2 regions of the Bradyrhizobium sp. WYCCWR15520 genome follow, and region 1 is predicted to be linked to the other one. Evidence: riboswitches for the same ligand, from Rfam matches in the RefSeq annotation. Region 1 holds a riboswitch; the other holds the start of a gene.
What was found. A riboswitch is a leader RNA that binds a small molecule or an ion and turns the genes downstream of it on or off. The one in region 1 is predicted to bind cobalamin.
Positions count from the first base shown of each region.

Region 1 (7,499 bases):
GGTTGCGTTGCCTGCCGTTGAGCTGCCGGGTCGGTAGAGGGAAGCCCGGCACCGTGATAACGCTCTGCTGCGTGATATCGAATAGACTCAGGGTCGTGGTGAACCGGCCCGTATCGATCTTCACTCCGGTTTCAGCCTGAGTGGTCTTGCCAGGCGGAAACACGGTGCCAACGTTTTGGAAGCTGCCGGAGACGACAACCGGTGTCTGGAGCCCTTCGATATAGTTTGCGTAAAGCGAGATATTCTCGACCGGCTTGACCAGAAGGGCGTAGGCCGGGGTCCACACGGATTCTTCCTGGTAGGGTCGGCTCGGACTCGTCGGCGTCGGGAAAAAGTTCGTCACTTCACTCCCGGCGGTCTGGCGACGAACACCTGCGGTGAACTGGACGCGGTTGTTGAGGATCGACATGGTATCGGAAACGCCCACGCTTTTCAGAGTCACACCAGTAATCTGACTGGCGCTCAATGTCGCGAAGTTAGGCTTGGGAATATTGGTCGGCTCGCTATAGAGGTTCCAGAAGATGAGATCGGCGAGAGGGTTATTCGAACGTGTTCGGACCTGCTGGTTATAGGTTCGGTCGTTGATAGCGTAGTTGACGTTCAGTGCATGATTGACGGGACCAGTGACGACCGTTGCACGAAGGCCCGCCTCACCCGCGAGCGTCTCGAACGTCTCCTTTCCGGTAAACGGTCGCGACCACAAGCCGCCGAGTTGGAAAGTGCCCGGAGGCGACGTTAGCGCACCCGGCGCGGTATTGGAGATGTTGGGCGAAGGGTAGGCATAGTTGATATTGCTGTCGTGATAACCAAACGCTGCATAGGCGGTCACCGAGTCGGTGACATCAACCTCGCCTCTAACGGTCGAGAAGAAGTCCGTCGGCGCGTAGTAAGCCCACGGAACCTGGAAATTATGTCCGGCTTTCGGCGGCGGAGGAATGAGAGTTGTCGTGGTAGGGACTGTAAAGAACCGCATGGGCGGCTTGAGGTTGTCAGCCTGATAACCGATATCAGCCTCCATGCGCGCGTTCTCACCGCGATAGTCGAGGCCCAACACGACATTACCGAACTCGTCGGTTTGGCGATTCCACGGGGTATTGCCGTTTGAATAGGTGCTGTTGAGCCTGACGCCCCATTCCTTGCGCTCGCCATAGCGCCGGCTGACGTCGATATACTCGCCGAACTGCGACTTGGACGAATAGGTTCCCGTTATCTGGGTGATATCCACGTCAGGCGCGTGCTTGGTGATGAGATTGATCGTGCCGCCCACCGCACCGCCGGTTGTCGCGCCGGTGCCGCCCACCGTCATGCCATTGAGCACAGCGCTCGGCCCTTTGAGGACCTCAACCCGCTCGATAAAGTTTGCACCAGTGGAATAATACGGAGCGATCCCCGGAAGGCCGTTCAGAGCAAAATCGCCACTGTCAAAATAGAAGCCGCGGATGAACAGACTGTCGGCGCCGCCGCCCGCCGCCTGCATGACGCGCACCGAAGGATCGTTCGCAAGAACGTCGCGGATCGTGCGCGCCTGCTGGTTCTGTATCAATTGCGCCGTGTAGTTGGTCTGGTTGAACGGCGTATCCATCACGCCGCGATTGCCCAGAAGTCCGAGGCTTCCGCCGGTCGCCACCTGTCCGCCGGCATACGGAGCCGGGGGCGCACCAAGCGTTCCAGTGGAAGGCGTCACATAAGGAACCGGCTCCACCCGGCGCGGCGCTGGCGCAGCAACACGCCGCTGCACGCGCGACGTGGATGTTTGCGATCTCTGATTTGTCTGCCGTGCTCTTGGCTGTGAAGGAGCATCCACCGTCACCGGCGGCAGATTGCCTTGTGCAAACGCTTTCGGAACGCCGCTCGAAACATCCAGTGATAGCGCGAGATAACTTACCGCTCCCAGCGAAACAGCGCGCACAACATTTCTGGCAGCGACTTCATACGTCATACTTCCACCCCAAAAGCCCACAAGCAGGTCCCCGCTCGTTCTAACTTCCGAAGTGAAAACAGCGAGTAGAAGCTATCTAAGGTGATGCTGCGTGCGCACAGCGGATTGCATCAGTGGCGATAGAGCAACACCGCACTTTCTAACTGTTCTAAATTCCTGCGCGAAGATTTTTCGGACACACGTTTCAACGAATGAATTTCGTTCGTACGATTCGACACGCCATCACGCTTTGAATCTTTCTAATTTTTATCAGTTCTAATTTGTTGCGTGACCGTCAAACGCGACGGATGACCATCATCACTGCGGCCTTGCATGTGTTCAAACGTTTCAATCCAACAGGTTGCGCAGGCTCCGCATGAAGACTCTCGCACCAATTTCAATGAGCTCATCGGGAAAATCATAGTTCGGCTCGTGCAGGCTGGGGTGCTGCTCCCCTGCTCCAAGGAAGAACATCGCGGCCCTGGATCGCGCGTTGAATCGTCCAAAATCCTCGGACCCCCGCATCGGAAGGCCTTGCGCGGAATGTCGCACGTTTTCTGCATCGAGCGCGGCTTTTAGATGCACAACTGCCTCCGCATTGTTCAGGCAGTGACTGAAAACGTCGCGATAGGTGATTCTGACCTTAAGTCCCTCGCTCGCCGCCACGCGTTGCACCAGATCTTCCGCCTGCTGACGTATCAGCTCCATCGTCGAATCGGTCAGCGTCCTCAGCGTCACCCAGAGTTCAGCCTGACCGGGCGAGATGCCGAATGCCGGCTCGCCCAGCCTTGCATGGGTAACCGTCACCATCGAAAACGCTTGATCCAGAGCACCACCCCGTCCCAACGCGGTGATTTCGTTCAACAGCGTTGCGATGGCCCGTTGCGGCGAAACGCCGAACTCGGGGCTGGAGGCATGCGCGGTCCGCCCGGTCAGAACGATCTGCATTCCGCGCGACGCACAATTGACGAGACCTTCGGCAATTGAAACCTGCCCGAGCGGAAGGCCCGGCAAATTGTGCAACGAGAAAACAAAATCCGGCCGCACCTCATCGAACTTCGCATCGGCAAGGACCGCCGCGGCACCGGAGCCATCCTCTTCAGCCGGCTGGAACAGCAGCATGGCCCGTCCCCGCTTCGGCCGCTGCCGACCCAGGCCCCGCGCGACCGCCGCCAGGATGGTCATGTGTCCGTCATGCCCGCAGAGATGCGCTTTGCCCGGCACCAATGACCGATACGCCAGCTCCGAGGTCTCCTGTATCGGCAATCCATCCAGCTCCGCTCGAAGCATGATTGTCGGGCCGGGCGCGTCCCCCTGATAGATTCCGAGCACGCCATGGCCGCCAAGCCCTGCAACGACCTTGTCGGCGCCGGCTGCATGGAGCAGCGCCTGCACGGCCGCCGCGGTCTTTTCTTCCTGCCCCGACAATTCGGGTTTACTGTGAAGTTCCCGGCGCCATGCCATCAGCTCGGTCAGATCGTGTTCAGTCAGGAACATGGGCAGCTCTTGCTATTGATATTTGGCGAGACAGACCAGACTTGACCATCGATGATTACATGATCAGCGAGGCAGCATACATTCAGATGTTTCCTTGCAGATGTTTTCCTAAAGCGACCACAAGACATTCGCTATCGATGGCGGGTAGCGCCTCGGGATCAAGGATCGCCTCCTGCAAGGCGGTTGAAGCTATTCGTGAAGATGGACTTCCCCTATGAAGAAGATCGGATTTCTCTCCTTTGGTCATTGGACCGCTTCTCCACAATCCCAGACACGCTCAGCCGCCGACACGCTCCTGCAGTCGATCGACCTCGCCGTTGCGGCCGAGCAGTTGGGTGCGGACGGCGCTTATTTCCGCGTCCATCACTTCGCCCGCCAGCTCGCCTCCCCCTTTCCCTTGCTGGCTGCCGTCGGCGCCAAGACCAGCCGAATCGAGATTGGCACGGCCGTGATCGACATGCGCTATGAGAACCCGCTCTACATGGCGGAAGATGCCGGTGCGGCCGATCTCATCTCCGGCCAACGTCTGCAGCTCGGCATCAGCAGAGGATCGCCCGAGCAGGTGATCGATGGGTGGCGGTATTTCGGCTTTCAGCCGGCCGATGGTGAAAGTGATGCCGACATGGGTCGGCGCCACGCAGAGGTCTTCCTGGACCTCTTGCGCGGCCGGGGTTTCGCGCAACCAAATCCCCGGCCCATGTTTCCCAACCCGCCCGGGCTGCTGCGTCTCGAGCCGTATTCCGAAAGCCTTCGCGAGCGGATCTGGTGGGGTGCCGGTTCGAATGCCACGGCAATTTGGGCGGCAAAGCTCGGCATGAATTTGCAGAGTTCGACGCTCAAGAGCGACGAGACTGGAGAAGCCTTCCACATCCAGCAGGCCGCTCAGATTCGGGCATACCGTGCTGCCTGGAAAGAGGCCGGCCATGCACGAGAGCCGCGGATCTCGGTCAGCCGCAGCATCATCGCACTCGTGAACGACCGCGATCGCGCGTATTTCGGACGCGGCGGCGAAGGTGAAGACCAGGTCGGATTCATCGACGAAAGCACACGGGCAATTTTCGGGCGCAGCTACGCTGCCGAGCCGGATGCGCTGATCGAGCAACTAAGAGCGGACGAGGCGATTGCCGAAGCCGATACCCTCCTCCTGACCGTCCCCAATCAACTCGGGGTCGAGTACAACGCCCATGTAATCGAAGCAATTCTCACTCACGTCGCACCCGCTTTGGGATGGCGTTGAGCCGCTCTCTTTTAGAGTAAGCGCCACGCTGATGTTGCAGTCGTGGGGAGGCGCGCGATTGACAGCCCTTTCAAATTGAAATTATGGTGAACATGACGGTTCTCCTTCGGGAGATCAAAAGGGAATACGGTGCGGGGATTTCCCCAACGCCGTGGCTGCCCCCGCAACTGTAAGCGGTGAGCCTTCGCCAAATGCCACTGGGCCTGCGGGCCTGGGAAGGCGGCGATAGGCAACGACCCGCAAGCCAGGAGACCTGCCGTCAGTCGTGGTCACACGCGAGCACATTGGGCGGGGTGTCCTGGTGGGTGTTGAGCCGTTCTCTCCTCGAGACAGCGGCCAAACAGCGTTCGCGGTGACGTGCCACGTTATCGCGAGCTATACTGATGAATTCCCATACCATCTTCGCGCCGCGGCACCGCCGGGCGTTTCTCAGCTCGATTGCATTCTCCTGCCTGCTTTTTCCCGCTGATGGCTGGGCACAATCCGGAAGGCCGAACCAGACGCTCGACCCCGTGGTGGTGCATCCGTCGGCAACGCCGGCGAATGCCCGCAGCGTCCGACGCGGCGCTGCTAGCCGCGCCGCGCGTCTCCGCCAGCAACGCAACGTGGCAGTCCACGGCGCTACGCCGGTCGCCACGCCGACAGGTCCGGCCTTCGCCGCACCGACGCTCAACCTCACCGGCACCAGCACGGCTGGCAGCCGGCTCGGCCTGACGCGGCTGCAGACCCCCGCCAGCGTGGAGGTGATCTCGGCTGAAACCATCGCCGAGCGCGGCCAGCAGAATATCCTCGACGCGGTGACGCAAAACGCCACCGGCTTCACGGCGAGCCCGGCACCCGGCAATGGCGGCGTCTCGTTCAATACCCGCGGCTTCACCGGCCTCGGGTCCGTGATGACGTTGTATGACGGCACCCAGCTTTATATCGGTGCCGGCACGGTGACGTTTCCGTTCGACACCTGGTCGACCGAGCGCATCGAGGTGCTGCGCGGCCCTGCGTCGGTGATGTATGGCGCCGGCGCGGTCGGCGGCGCCATCAACGTGGTTTCGAAACTGCCGTTGTGGGTCCCTCGCAACCAGGCCGAGGTCTCGCTGGACAGCAACCTGACGCGGCGAATTGCCGTGGATAGCGGCGGGCCGGTCAGCAAGGGCGTCGCGTATCGGATCACCGCCGCCGGCAATCTGTCGGACGGCTGGGTCGATCGCGACAACACCTCAAATGTCGCACTTCGTGCCGTAGTCCAGATCAGGCAGAACGAAGACGTCACCTGGACGCTGTCCACGGACTACGGCGACCGCAATCCATCGCGGTACTTCGGCACGCCGTTGATGAACGGCAAGCTCGATGAACAGCTACGATTCAAGAACTACAACGTCAGCGACAGCCACATCCGCTACCAGGATAGCTGGAACCAGGTGAAGACCGAATGGCAGGTCGCTGATGGAATCTCGATTCAGAACACGCTCTACTATCTGAGCTCCAAACGACACTGGAACGACGTCGAAAGCTATACCTATAATCCCGCCACCAGCCTGATCAATCGAAGCAGTTACATCGAGATTTTTCACGATCAGCAGCAGTTCGGCAATCGCACGGATGCGAAACTCCGCGGACATGTCCTTGGCATGGTCAATGAGTTCGTCGCGGGCTTCGACATCAACAGCATCAATTTTACTCATACCAACAATTCGCCCTATGGCGGCTTGTCATCCGTCAACCCGTTCAACTTCGTTCCAGGCGTATTCAACAGCCCGAACGCCACGGTTCCCGGCTTTGGCAGCGTGACCAACCAATACGCGCTGTTTGCCGAGAACAGACTGTCGGTCACCGAGCAACTATCCTTGATTGCCGGCATCCGTCAGGATGAGCCGACAATCACACGCACCGACTATGTCTCGCCCGCCAACAGCTTCGAAAAGTCGTTCTCCGCTACGACCTGGCGCGCGGGTGCGGTCTATACGCCCGTCAAGGATCTCGCTTTCTATGGCCAGTACTCCACCGCGGTCGATCCGGTCGGCGGGCTCATCTCGCTGTCCGCCGCAAACAAAAATTTCGACCTGGCAACCGGCAAGCAGATCGAGATCGGCGTCAAGCAATCGTTCTGGGGCGGCCGCGGCGAATGGACTCTGGCCGGCTATGAGATCGTGAAGAACAACCTGCTCGCACGCGATCCCAACATTCCGTCGCTGACCGTTCAGGTCGGCCAGCAATCATCGCGTGGCGTCGAAGCATCGGTCGGCCTCTTGCTCGACTATGGCTGGCGAATCGAAGCCAACACGGCCTTCCTGCGCGCGAAGTATGACGACTTCGTGCAGGCGGTCGGCGGCGCAAGCGTGAACTATGCCGGCAACGTGCCTGTCAATGTGCCGCAGAACGTCTCCAATATCTGGGCGACATGGGCCTTTGCACCGAACTGGTCGGCCAATGCGGGCGTGCAGATCGTCGGCAAGACCTTTGCGGACAATGCCAACACGGTCACTCGTCCGGCCTATAACATCGTCAATGCCGGGGTGCAGTGGAAGCCCGATCTCAACACCACCGTGTCATTCCGCGTCTACAATCTCTTCGATGAGATTTACACGACGTCGGGCGGCACCACTCAATGGCTGCTCGGAATGCCTCGCACGGCTCAGCTCGCCGTCAACGTGAAGTTCTGAGCGTGTCACGCACCCTGAAACGCACGCTCCGGCGGTGGCTGTATATCGGCCACCGCTGGGTCGGCATCATCACCTGCCTGTTCTTCGCCATGTGGTTCATTTCCGGCGTCGTGATGATGTGTGTCGCGTTTCCCGGCCTTTCCGACAAGGAAAGGCTGGCAGCGCTTCCCGATATCCGATGGGAGAAAGT
Region 1 is NZ_JBWBWM010000018.1:103,354-110,852, reverse strand. Features, by position in the region: gene AC0QUY_RS21515 (TonB-dependent receptor) at 1-1,939, opposite strand, end outside; gene AC0QUY_RS21510 (amidohydrolase) at 2,267-3,415, opposite strand; gene AC0QUY_RS21505 (LLM class flavin-dependent oxidoreductase) at 3,630-4,652, shown strand; cobalamin riboswitch at 4,732-4,927, shown strand; gene AC0QUY_RS21500 (TonB-dependent receptor) at 5,036-7,309, shown strand; gene AC0QUY_RS21495 (PepSY domain-containing protein) at 7,312-7,499, shown strand, end outside.

Region 2 (7,499 bases), on a different contig from region 1:
TCGCTGGTTGCGAGCGGCTTAATAGGCGGCACCGAGACGCCGCGGGAGACGGGGTCGGGGCAGAAGCGCATTAGCGGAGTTGAGAAACTTGTCATTAGAATTCGGTGTGACGCATTAAAGAGTAACATGGAAGTATCAGGTGACAGAGACGTCGGCAACAATCATCGACTTTACAGCTTACAGGATGAACAAGCGTGCCGCGGCTGACCTGTCGCGCGACGTAATTTGGTTGACTGCGCCATATCCAGCGGTCGCATCCTCGTCTCTTCTGGCCGTTTCTGGCCTGGATCCCGTTTGGTTTGCTGGATCCGTCCGTGTCGGAACAGGAGCCTTCGTGAGCAGTCCCCGGACGCGGCGCGGGGAACTAGTGACGGAGATGGATGCGCGACTGTTAACGTTTGTGCGTGGGTTCCCAATTTTGGAGACGAGATCGTTCTTGCCAGCATTGACAGTTTTCTCTCGACTTCCATAGGAAGCACTGACTGCAGGGATACGAGGCAAGCGATCGATCGAGATCTATAATAAGTCAAAGTTAAGAGCAGCCTCCTTGAACGTGTCGCGATTCCAATGCTGCAGCGGTGAATGGTGGAGGGACGTCGTGTCGCCTGGGCCGCCGCGTACGCATGATACGGCACGCATGGCCGATCCATCGTCGAAGTATCCTGGTCGGAGATAGTGTTGGCAATGTCGGCCTGGGATTCGGCAAGACAGCGTCTGTCAGCATGGCCTAGGGAATTATCCCTTGATGCGGCTGCTGCGCAGACAGGCAAACCCATGCTTTGCTTCTGGCGGAACGCCGGAGGACCATCTCGGTCTCACCCCCGGAGTGTTAATGTCATGCGTAGATCCGAGGTGCAGGGAATGAAAGCCGACCAAACGGGAGTGTGCTAAGATATATGTAGACTTGCACTGAATAGGTGTTTTCGTGGATGAGCAGTTTTTAAAGGACCGGGCCCAGATCATTCGCGATCTAGCGGACAAGGCAGACCCTTTCATTAGAAAAAGGCTGCTGGACCTAGCGGAACGGTATGATAGACGTATAAGACCGACGGTCTCAGATGACAAAGCGCGGCGAAACTAATTGGTCGTGGAACTGTTCCGACCGATCAGGCGACTCACCATTGATTGCACGTGGCCGATTTCGTGGTCGACATCCATGAGCGACGCTCTGGAGTCCGCCTGAAGGGACCCGACCGCACGTTTTCTTCAGAGCCGCTCGCGCCTGAAGACGCGGAGGCGGCTTATTACATTACGAGGACGTCAATCGCCCGTCTTGCGGAGGCGTCCTCTTCTCGAAATTAGGATGGGTGACCGTACGCCGGCATTTACGAACAACTGTTCGCCGAGGCTAATGACCTGTATCTGCGAGAACCTGCTCGCACCATGCGTTTTTGCGGTCAGAGCCATTGAGATCCTGCAAATCAATCTCTTGCCGGATGCAGAAAAAAGGCCGCGCGAATGTTACGCGCGGCCAAGTCAGGGAGGAACGCCCCAAGGGGCGGCTGAAGGAGCATCGAGATGAGTAGATCGATCACTCACCGAGAACTCCAAGCTTGTGAGAGCATCAGTGTTACGAGACGCTTTTTTGTTCGTCTCTAGTCGCGCGAAGTGATCGAATACTTGAGTTCTTGCGCGGTTTGGCGGTAATTTTTGTACATGTCTCGCATCTTTTGTGCAAAGATGATCAGCTGGACGCATCGTTCAGCTCGACGTATCGGTCGGTCTACCGCGATAAGCCCGGATACCTAAGGAGGTCACCGTTCCCTTCTTTGTTCAGGCGGGATGTCGTTTCGGCGACACTCATCACGGGTCTCGGTGATCTATTACAAGCCTGTACGTGACGTGCGCTGCGAGTTCAGAATCGTGAGAAGCTACAGGCCTATGGGAATGTCAACGTAGCGCATCGATGGCTCGTCAGCGTCCGCCGGACCGAGCTGGTCCGAAGCCGACTGGCAAGCCGCAAGCGCTGCCGATGTCTGCTCTATGGCCTGCAAATGGCGAAGCATCACGCGGATATGGCGCGGCCAAAATGGTCGTTTCGGAGTGCGACGGTGGACGGTTCGAGTCCGCAGACGACAGAATGGATGACATGCCGCTCGAAGGCCACGAGATCGGGGGTGCCCGTAACTTTCAAGCACGGGCCAGGAAGGTGATGCGGCAGTCGTGCCTGAACGGGCTGTTTTTGGCCAAGGTGGTCGCTGAGCCGATGCAGGCGATAGAGATGCGCGGAGGTGGGCAACCTTCGGTCAATGGCTACGTCAGCGCATGGGTACGGCGATGCGACAGTAAGTTTCGGCAAGATATGGGTGTGCCTCGCGATATAGCATGTAGGCGCGTGCAGAGTTGGAGGCGGCCGCCTACCGATTTTCCTGCGGCGCTCACCACCGCGGAAAATTCGAACCTTTGCCGAGCGGATGCCGGGCGTGCCGCTGCTCGCCAATGTGACCGCCTTCGGCAAGACGCCGTTTCTTGCGGCGGCAGAATTCGAAATAACTAATCAATGGCGATCTGGCTCGTGTCGGCGCTGCGGGTGGCGAATAAGGCGCAGGAAGATGTGTAAGCTGGGATCGCGCAACCGCCGCACCCACATGATTGTCGATCGAATCCAGACGTGCGCCCAACTCTATGCCACGATCGGGCCACACGACGACGAGGCTAGATGCCTCCGTTCTCCAGACAATCGCTCCGAACCGCACAAAGAATTATCGAGAGGTTGACGGAACAGTCCTCTTGCAGGTAATCGGAGATGTCGAGGTTCTCCGGATGGATCCGGAGCTAAGAGGGAAGCCGGTGCGATGCCGGCGCTGCCCCCGCAACTGTAAGCGGCGAGCCGCTGTCCAATAGAAGCCACTGAAGCCACGCGGCTTTGGGAAGGTCGGATAGCGGCGACGACCCGCGAGCTAGGAGACCTGGCCCGACAATATATTCGTCCACGGGCGGGGTGTCCCGGTGGTGCGCCAAGCAGTTGCCGCTTTCCGCGGCTTTTCTGCACGCGTCCGCCATGGCCTTTGCTCCCAACATGGGGTTGAAGCTATGTCTCTTCTCTCGATTCCTGTCGCTACCCTCGGTACGCCGCGCATCGGTCCGCGCCGCGAACTCAAACTCGCGCTCGAGAGCTATTGGGCCGGAAAATCTGACGAAACGCAGCTTCTTGAGGCCGCGGCTGCGCTTCGCGCCGCCAACTGGGCGCGGCAGAAATCGCTCGGCGTAACCGTTATTCCTTCAAACGACTTCTCGCTTTATGACCATGTGCTCGATACCAGCGTGATGGTCGGTGCCATTCCGGAAATTTACGGTTGGAGTGCAGGCCCTGTTTCGCTCAAAACCTACTTTGCGATGGCACGGGGCGTGCAGCGCGATGACCATGACGCGAATTGCGGTCACGCCGAGCACAGCGCGGCAGCGCAGGAGATGACCAAATGGTTCGACACCAATTATCACTACATAGTGCCGGAATATCACAAGGATCAGACCTTCACGCTTTCCTCTCGCAAGCCGATCGAGGAGTACGAAGAAGCGAAAAACCTGGGTTATCAGACGCGCCCGGTGCTTGTTGGTCCGGTCACCTTTCTCAAGCTCGGCAAGAGCGCCGATCCTGCATTCGATACGCTGTTGCTTCTCGATAGGCTGCTGCCGGTCTATGTAGACGTTCTCCGCGAACTCACCTTAAGGGGCGCCGAGTGGGTGCAACTGGACGAGCCATGTTTGGTCCTGGACCTCGATGCTGCCACACGCGACGCGCTGCGCCGGACCTACACCTATCTGGCGAAAAAGGTTCCCGACGTGAAGATCATGCTCGCTACCTATTTTGGAACGATCGGCGATAACCTGGAAGCCGCTTTGACGTTGCCGGTTGCGGGCCTTCACATCGACCTGGTCCGCGCCCCGGAGCAGTTGGACGTGATTGTCGCCGACGCTCGAAGGGATCTTGTCATTTCCCTCGGAGTCGTCGATGGCCGCAATGTCTGGCGTTCGAACCTTCCAGCGGTGCTCGACCGGCTCGAACCTGCCATCGCAAGGCTCGGCAAGGACCGCGTGCAGATTGCACCCTCATGCTCGCTGCTTCATGTCCCGATCGATCTCGAACTAGAGACCGATCTCGATCTCGATGTGAAAAGCTGGCTTGCTTTCTCCGTCCAGAAGATCGGAGAACTCGCAACGCTGGGCCGCGTGCTGGCTAAAGGATGGGAGGAAGCGGCGGATGTACTTGAGGCTTCGGAGGCCGCGGCCGTCGCGCGCGAAACGTCACCCAACGTTCACAATGCGAACGTCGCCAAGCGAATGGCTGCAATCGATGGCAGCATGCGGCGTCGTCACAGTCCTTTCGCCCGGCGCGCCGAGGTTCAGCGCGCGCGGTTCCGATTGCCGACATTTCCAACGACGACGATCGGATCGTTCCCGCAGACGCTGGAGGTTCGCAACGCCCGCGCAGCCCATTCCCGGGGAACGATGAGCGACGCACAATACGAGCAGTTTCTCAAGGAGGAGACGGCGCGTGCGGTGCGCTGGCAGGAAGACATTGGTCTCGACGTTCTCGTGCATGGAGAGTTCGAGCGCAATGACATGGTGCAGTATTTCGGTGAGCGGCTGTCCGGCTTCGCATTCACCAAGCATGGTTGGGTTCAGTCCTACGGCTCGCGATATGTCCGGCCGCCCATCCTGTTTGGCGACGTCTCCCGGCCGACGCCGATGGCGATGGAGTGGTGGCGCTTCGCGCAATCGCTGACCAAGAAGCCACTGAAGGCGATGCTGACTGGGCCGGTGACGATCCTGAACTGGTCATTCGTCCGTGATGATATTCCACGGAGCGAAGCATGCCATCAGATCGCGCTCGCGATACGTGACGAGGTGATCGATCTGGAGAGGTCCGGCGCGATGATGATCCAGATTGACGAGGCTGCGCTCCGAGAAGGATTGCCGCTGCGCAAGTCACAATGGAAGACCTACCTCGGCTGGGCAGTAGACAGCTTCCGCATCTGCTCGGCTGGGGTGGCCGACGAGACCCAGATCCACACCCATATGTGTTATTCAGAGTTCAACGACATCATCGATGCGATCGCGGCAATGGATGCCGATGTCATCTCGATCGAGACGTCACGGTCAAAAATGCAGCTGCTTGATGCCTTCAAGAGCTACAAATATCCAAACGAGATCGGACCGGGCGTTTACGACATCCATTCGCCGCGCGTCCCGGATGCAGCCGAGATGAAAAATCTCATTGCGCTGGCGCGGCAGCGGCTTTCCGATGCGCAGCTCTGGATCAATCCCGATTGCGGCTTGAAAACGCGCCGATGGGAGGAGGTGCGTCCCGCGCTAACCAATATGGTCGCGGCTGCCCGTGAATTGCGGGCGGCGTCCTGATCCCAGTTGCCGATCTCCGACGTCTTTTTTCACAGGGGGCGCCGATGCGTTTTCTAAATCAAATGCGTCCGCTTTGGAAAAGAGGGGCCCTGTTGCTGATTCATCGCTGGTGGGAGCGATGTAGCGTGGTGGCGAGAAAACGATCCTGAAGTTGGTCGGAAGCAAGGCTCAAACGATCGAGGGGAACGAAATGCTCTCGATCCATCTCGGTACTGCTGGAGGGTTGAGTTATTGAGTTGAGTGTTTGCCGACTTTGGGAACCGGAACGGCGAAGCGTCGGACGATTTGCGAATGGTCGACGCGGATCCGGACGATTCGTATCGTCTTGCCCGGTCATGTGAGGTCAGGCCGGAGGGCGCTTTCGCTTCCTCGTCTCGCGGGCGAACCAATCGTCTTCGTTCACCTGAGACAAGGCGACCTTTTCGCGCTGGAAGATCGCTGGGCTCATCAGTAGGTGCCATTGTCGAAGGCGTCGCGAGAGATTACTGGCTGCACTGCTGCTACCCACGGCGCTCCACGCCACCTCCGTCGCTATCCCCCACCCAACAGAGCAAATCCGACAGCCAGGGCGAAAACGGCATCGGAGAAAACTTTGGCGTAAGGTCGCAAACCCGATGAACCAGAGTCTATTGCTAATCGCAAAGTAGGCAAGAATATAGCTCCGTAGCGGAGCGTCCTTGTCGTGATGCGCTTCCAAAGCTCTTCCTGCCTTCTGAAGGCGTGAACAGCACCAGGCCGTTGTTCGTTCTGCGCCTTCTATCCTGTTCGCCTGATTTCCAGACGGAAGGCGCGGCGCTAGCGCACTAACGCTAATCACAGTTCCGGAAATCACAAATCACTTGAGGCGAGCAGGTGCGTCGAGTTTAAATGATCTGATACGCGATTTGATTGAAGTGATTCGGAGAGAAGAACATGCCCAAAGGCAAGGTGAGGCTGTTTAAGGAGGATAAGGGTTACGGCTTTATAGGGCCTGACAGCGGTGGTGAAGACCTCTTCTTCCACGTGAGCAGCTTATCGCCCGGTGTAACGCTCAAGCAAGGCGACCGCGTCAGCTATGAAACCGCTGTAGACCACAGGACGGGACGTGGTCGAGCCGAAAAGGTCGTGATCGATTGATCATAGAGACTTGGGCAGATTCATCCCGGCCCATACGAAGGCTTATTAGCGAGGGCGTCAGAGCGCCTTTCGCTTCTCCGACACGATATTGGTCTGCGAACAGAACTTGCTGCACTATGCTACCGGAGTGGCCAACACCCGACAGCGCGAGAATCACGCACTCGACCAAGCTTGCGGCATACCTCGTACTCCAGTTTACGATAAAGTCGGCAGGCGCTATCTCGAGTCGGTTGGCATGCAACGTGTAATCGCGAACGCCGTGCATCTCGCAAAAACTTTCGTTTGGCGAGATCTATAGCCTGCGCATTGTCTAAGACATCCAAGCCCACTATGCCCTCACAGATGTCACACTACTTGGCCGTTCTCGCCGAGGACATTCTTATAAAATCGAGCGATAATGCGCGACATACATATGATCTTGCTTTACCCGTCCAGAATGAACCGCCAGGTTTAGTTTCCCGACTGACATCGATTGATCTTCGTCAACTTGCCGGAATGCGTCGGGGTCGGAGCGCCTGCTTATTCACATCGGGCAACCTGAATTCGTTCGACTTGAGCTCGCTCAATGTGACCAGCTAACCTCGCGTGCTTGAATAGCCTAATCGACAGCGAGGGCTCGCCTTGTACAATTTTCTCGAACAGACGGTTGCCCATTACATGACGCGAGAGCCTCGGACGGTTTGGCGCGATATGACGGTGTGCGAACTTGGCAACCTTTTCGAGAAGGAAGATTTCAATGCCTATCCGGTCATGGACGGATCGCATGTGGTCGGCATCATGTCCAAGCTTGACTACCTGTCCTGCTTCGTTTTCAGCCCGGCGCGCATCCTCCCGCGCTACCCCGACCTGATGCAGCGGACGGCCGTCGATCTGATGAGGGCGGAATTTATTTATGTCGCGCCGTCAACGAGGTTGACCCGCGTGCTGGAGCTGATGATCAACCACCGCGTTCGCAGCATGCCGGTGCTCGACAGCGAGCAGCGGCTTGTCGGCATCATTTCGAGGAAGGACGTAATGCGAGC
Region 2 is NZ_JBWBWM010000059.1:775-8,273, reverse strand. Features, by position in the region: cobalamin riboswitch at 2,736-2,931, shown strand; gene metE (5-methyltetrahydropteroyltriglutamate--homocysteine S-methyltransferase) at 3,034-5,361, shown strand; gene AC0QUY_RS38300 (cold-shock protein) at 6,274-6,477, shown strand; gene AC0QUY_RS38295 (CBS domain-containing protein) at 7,099-7,499, shown strand, end outside.
Region 2: linked by a shared signal. The riboswitch ahead of metE (5-methyltetrahydropteroyltriglutamate--homocysteine S-methyltransferase) and the one ahead of AC0QUY_RS21500 (TonB-dependent receptor) in region 1 are both predicted to bind cobalamin.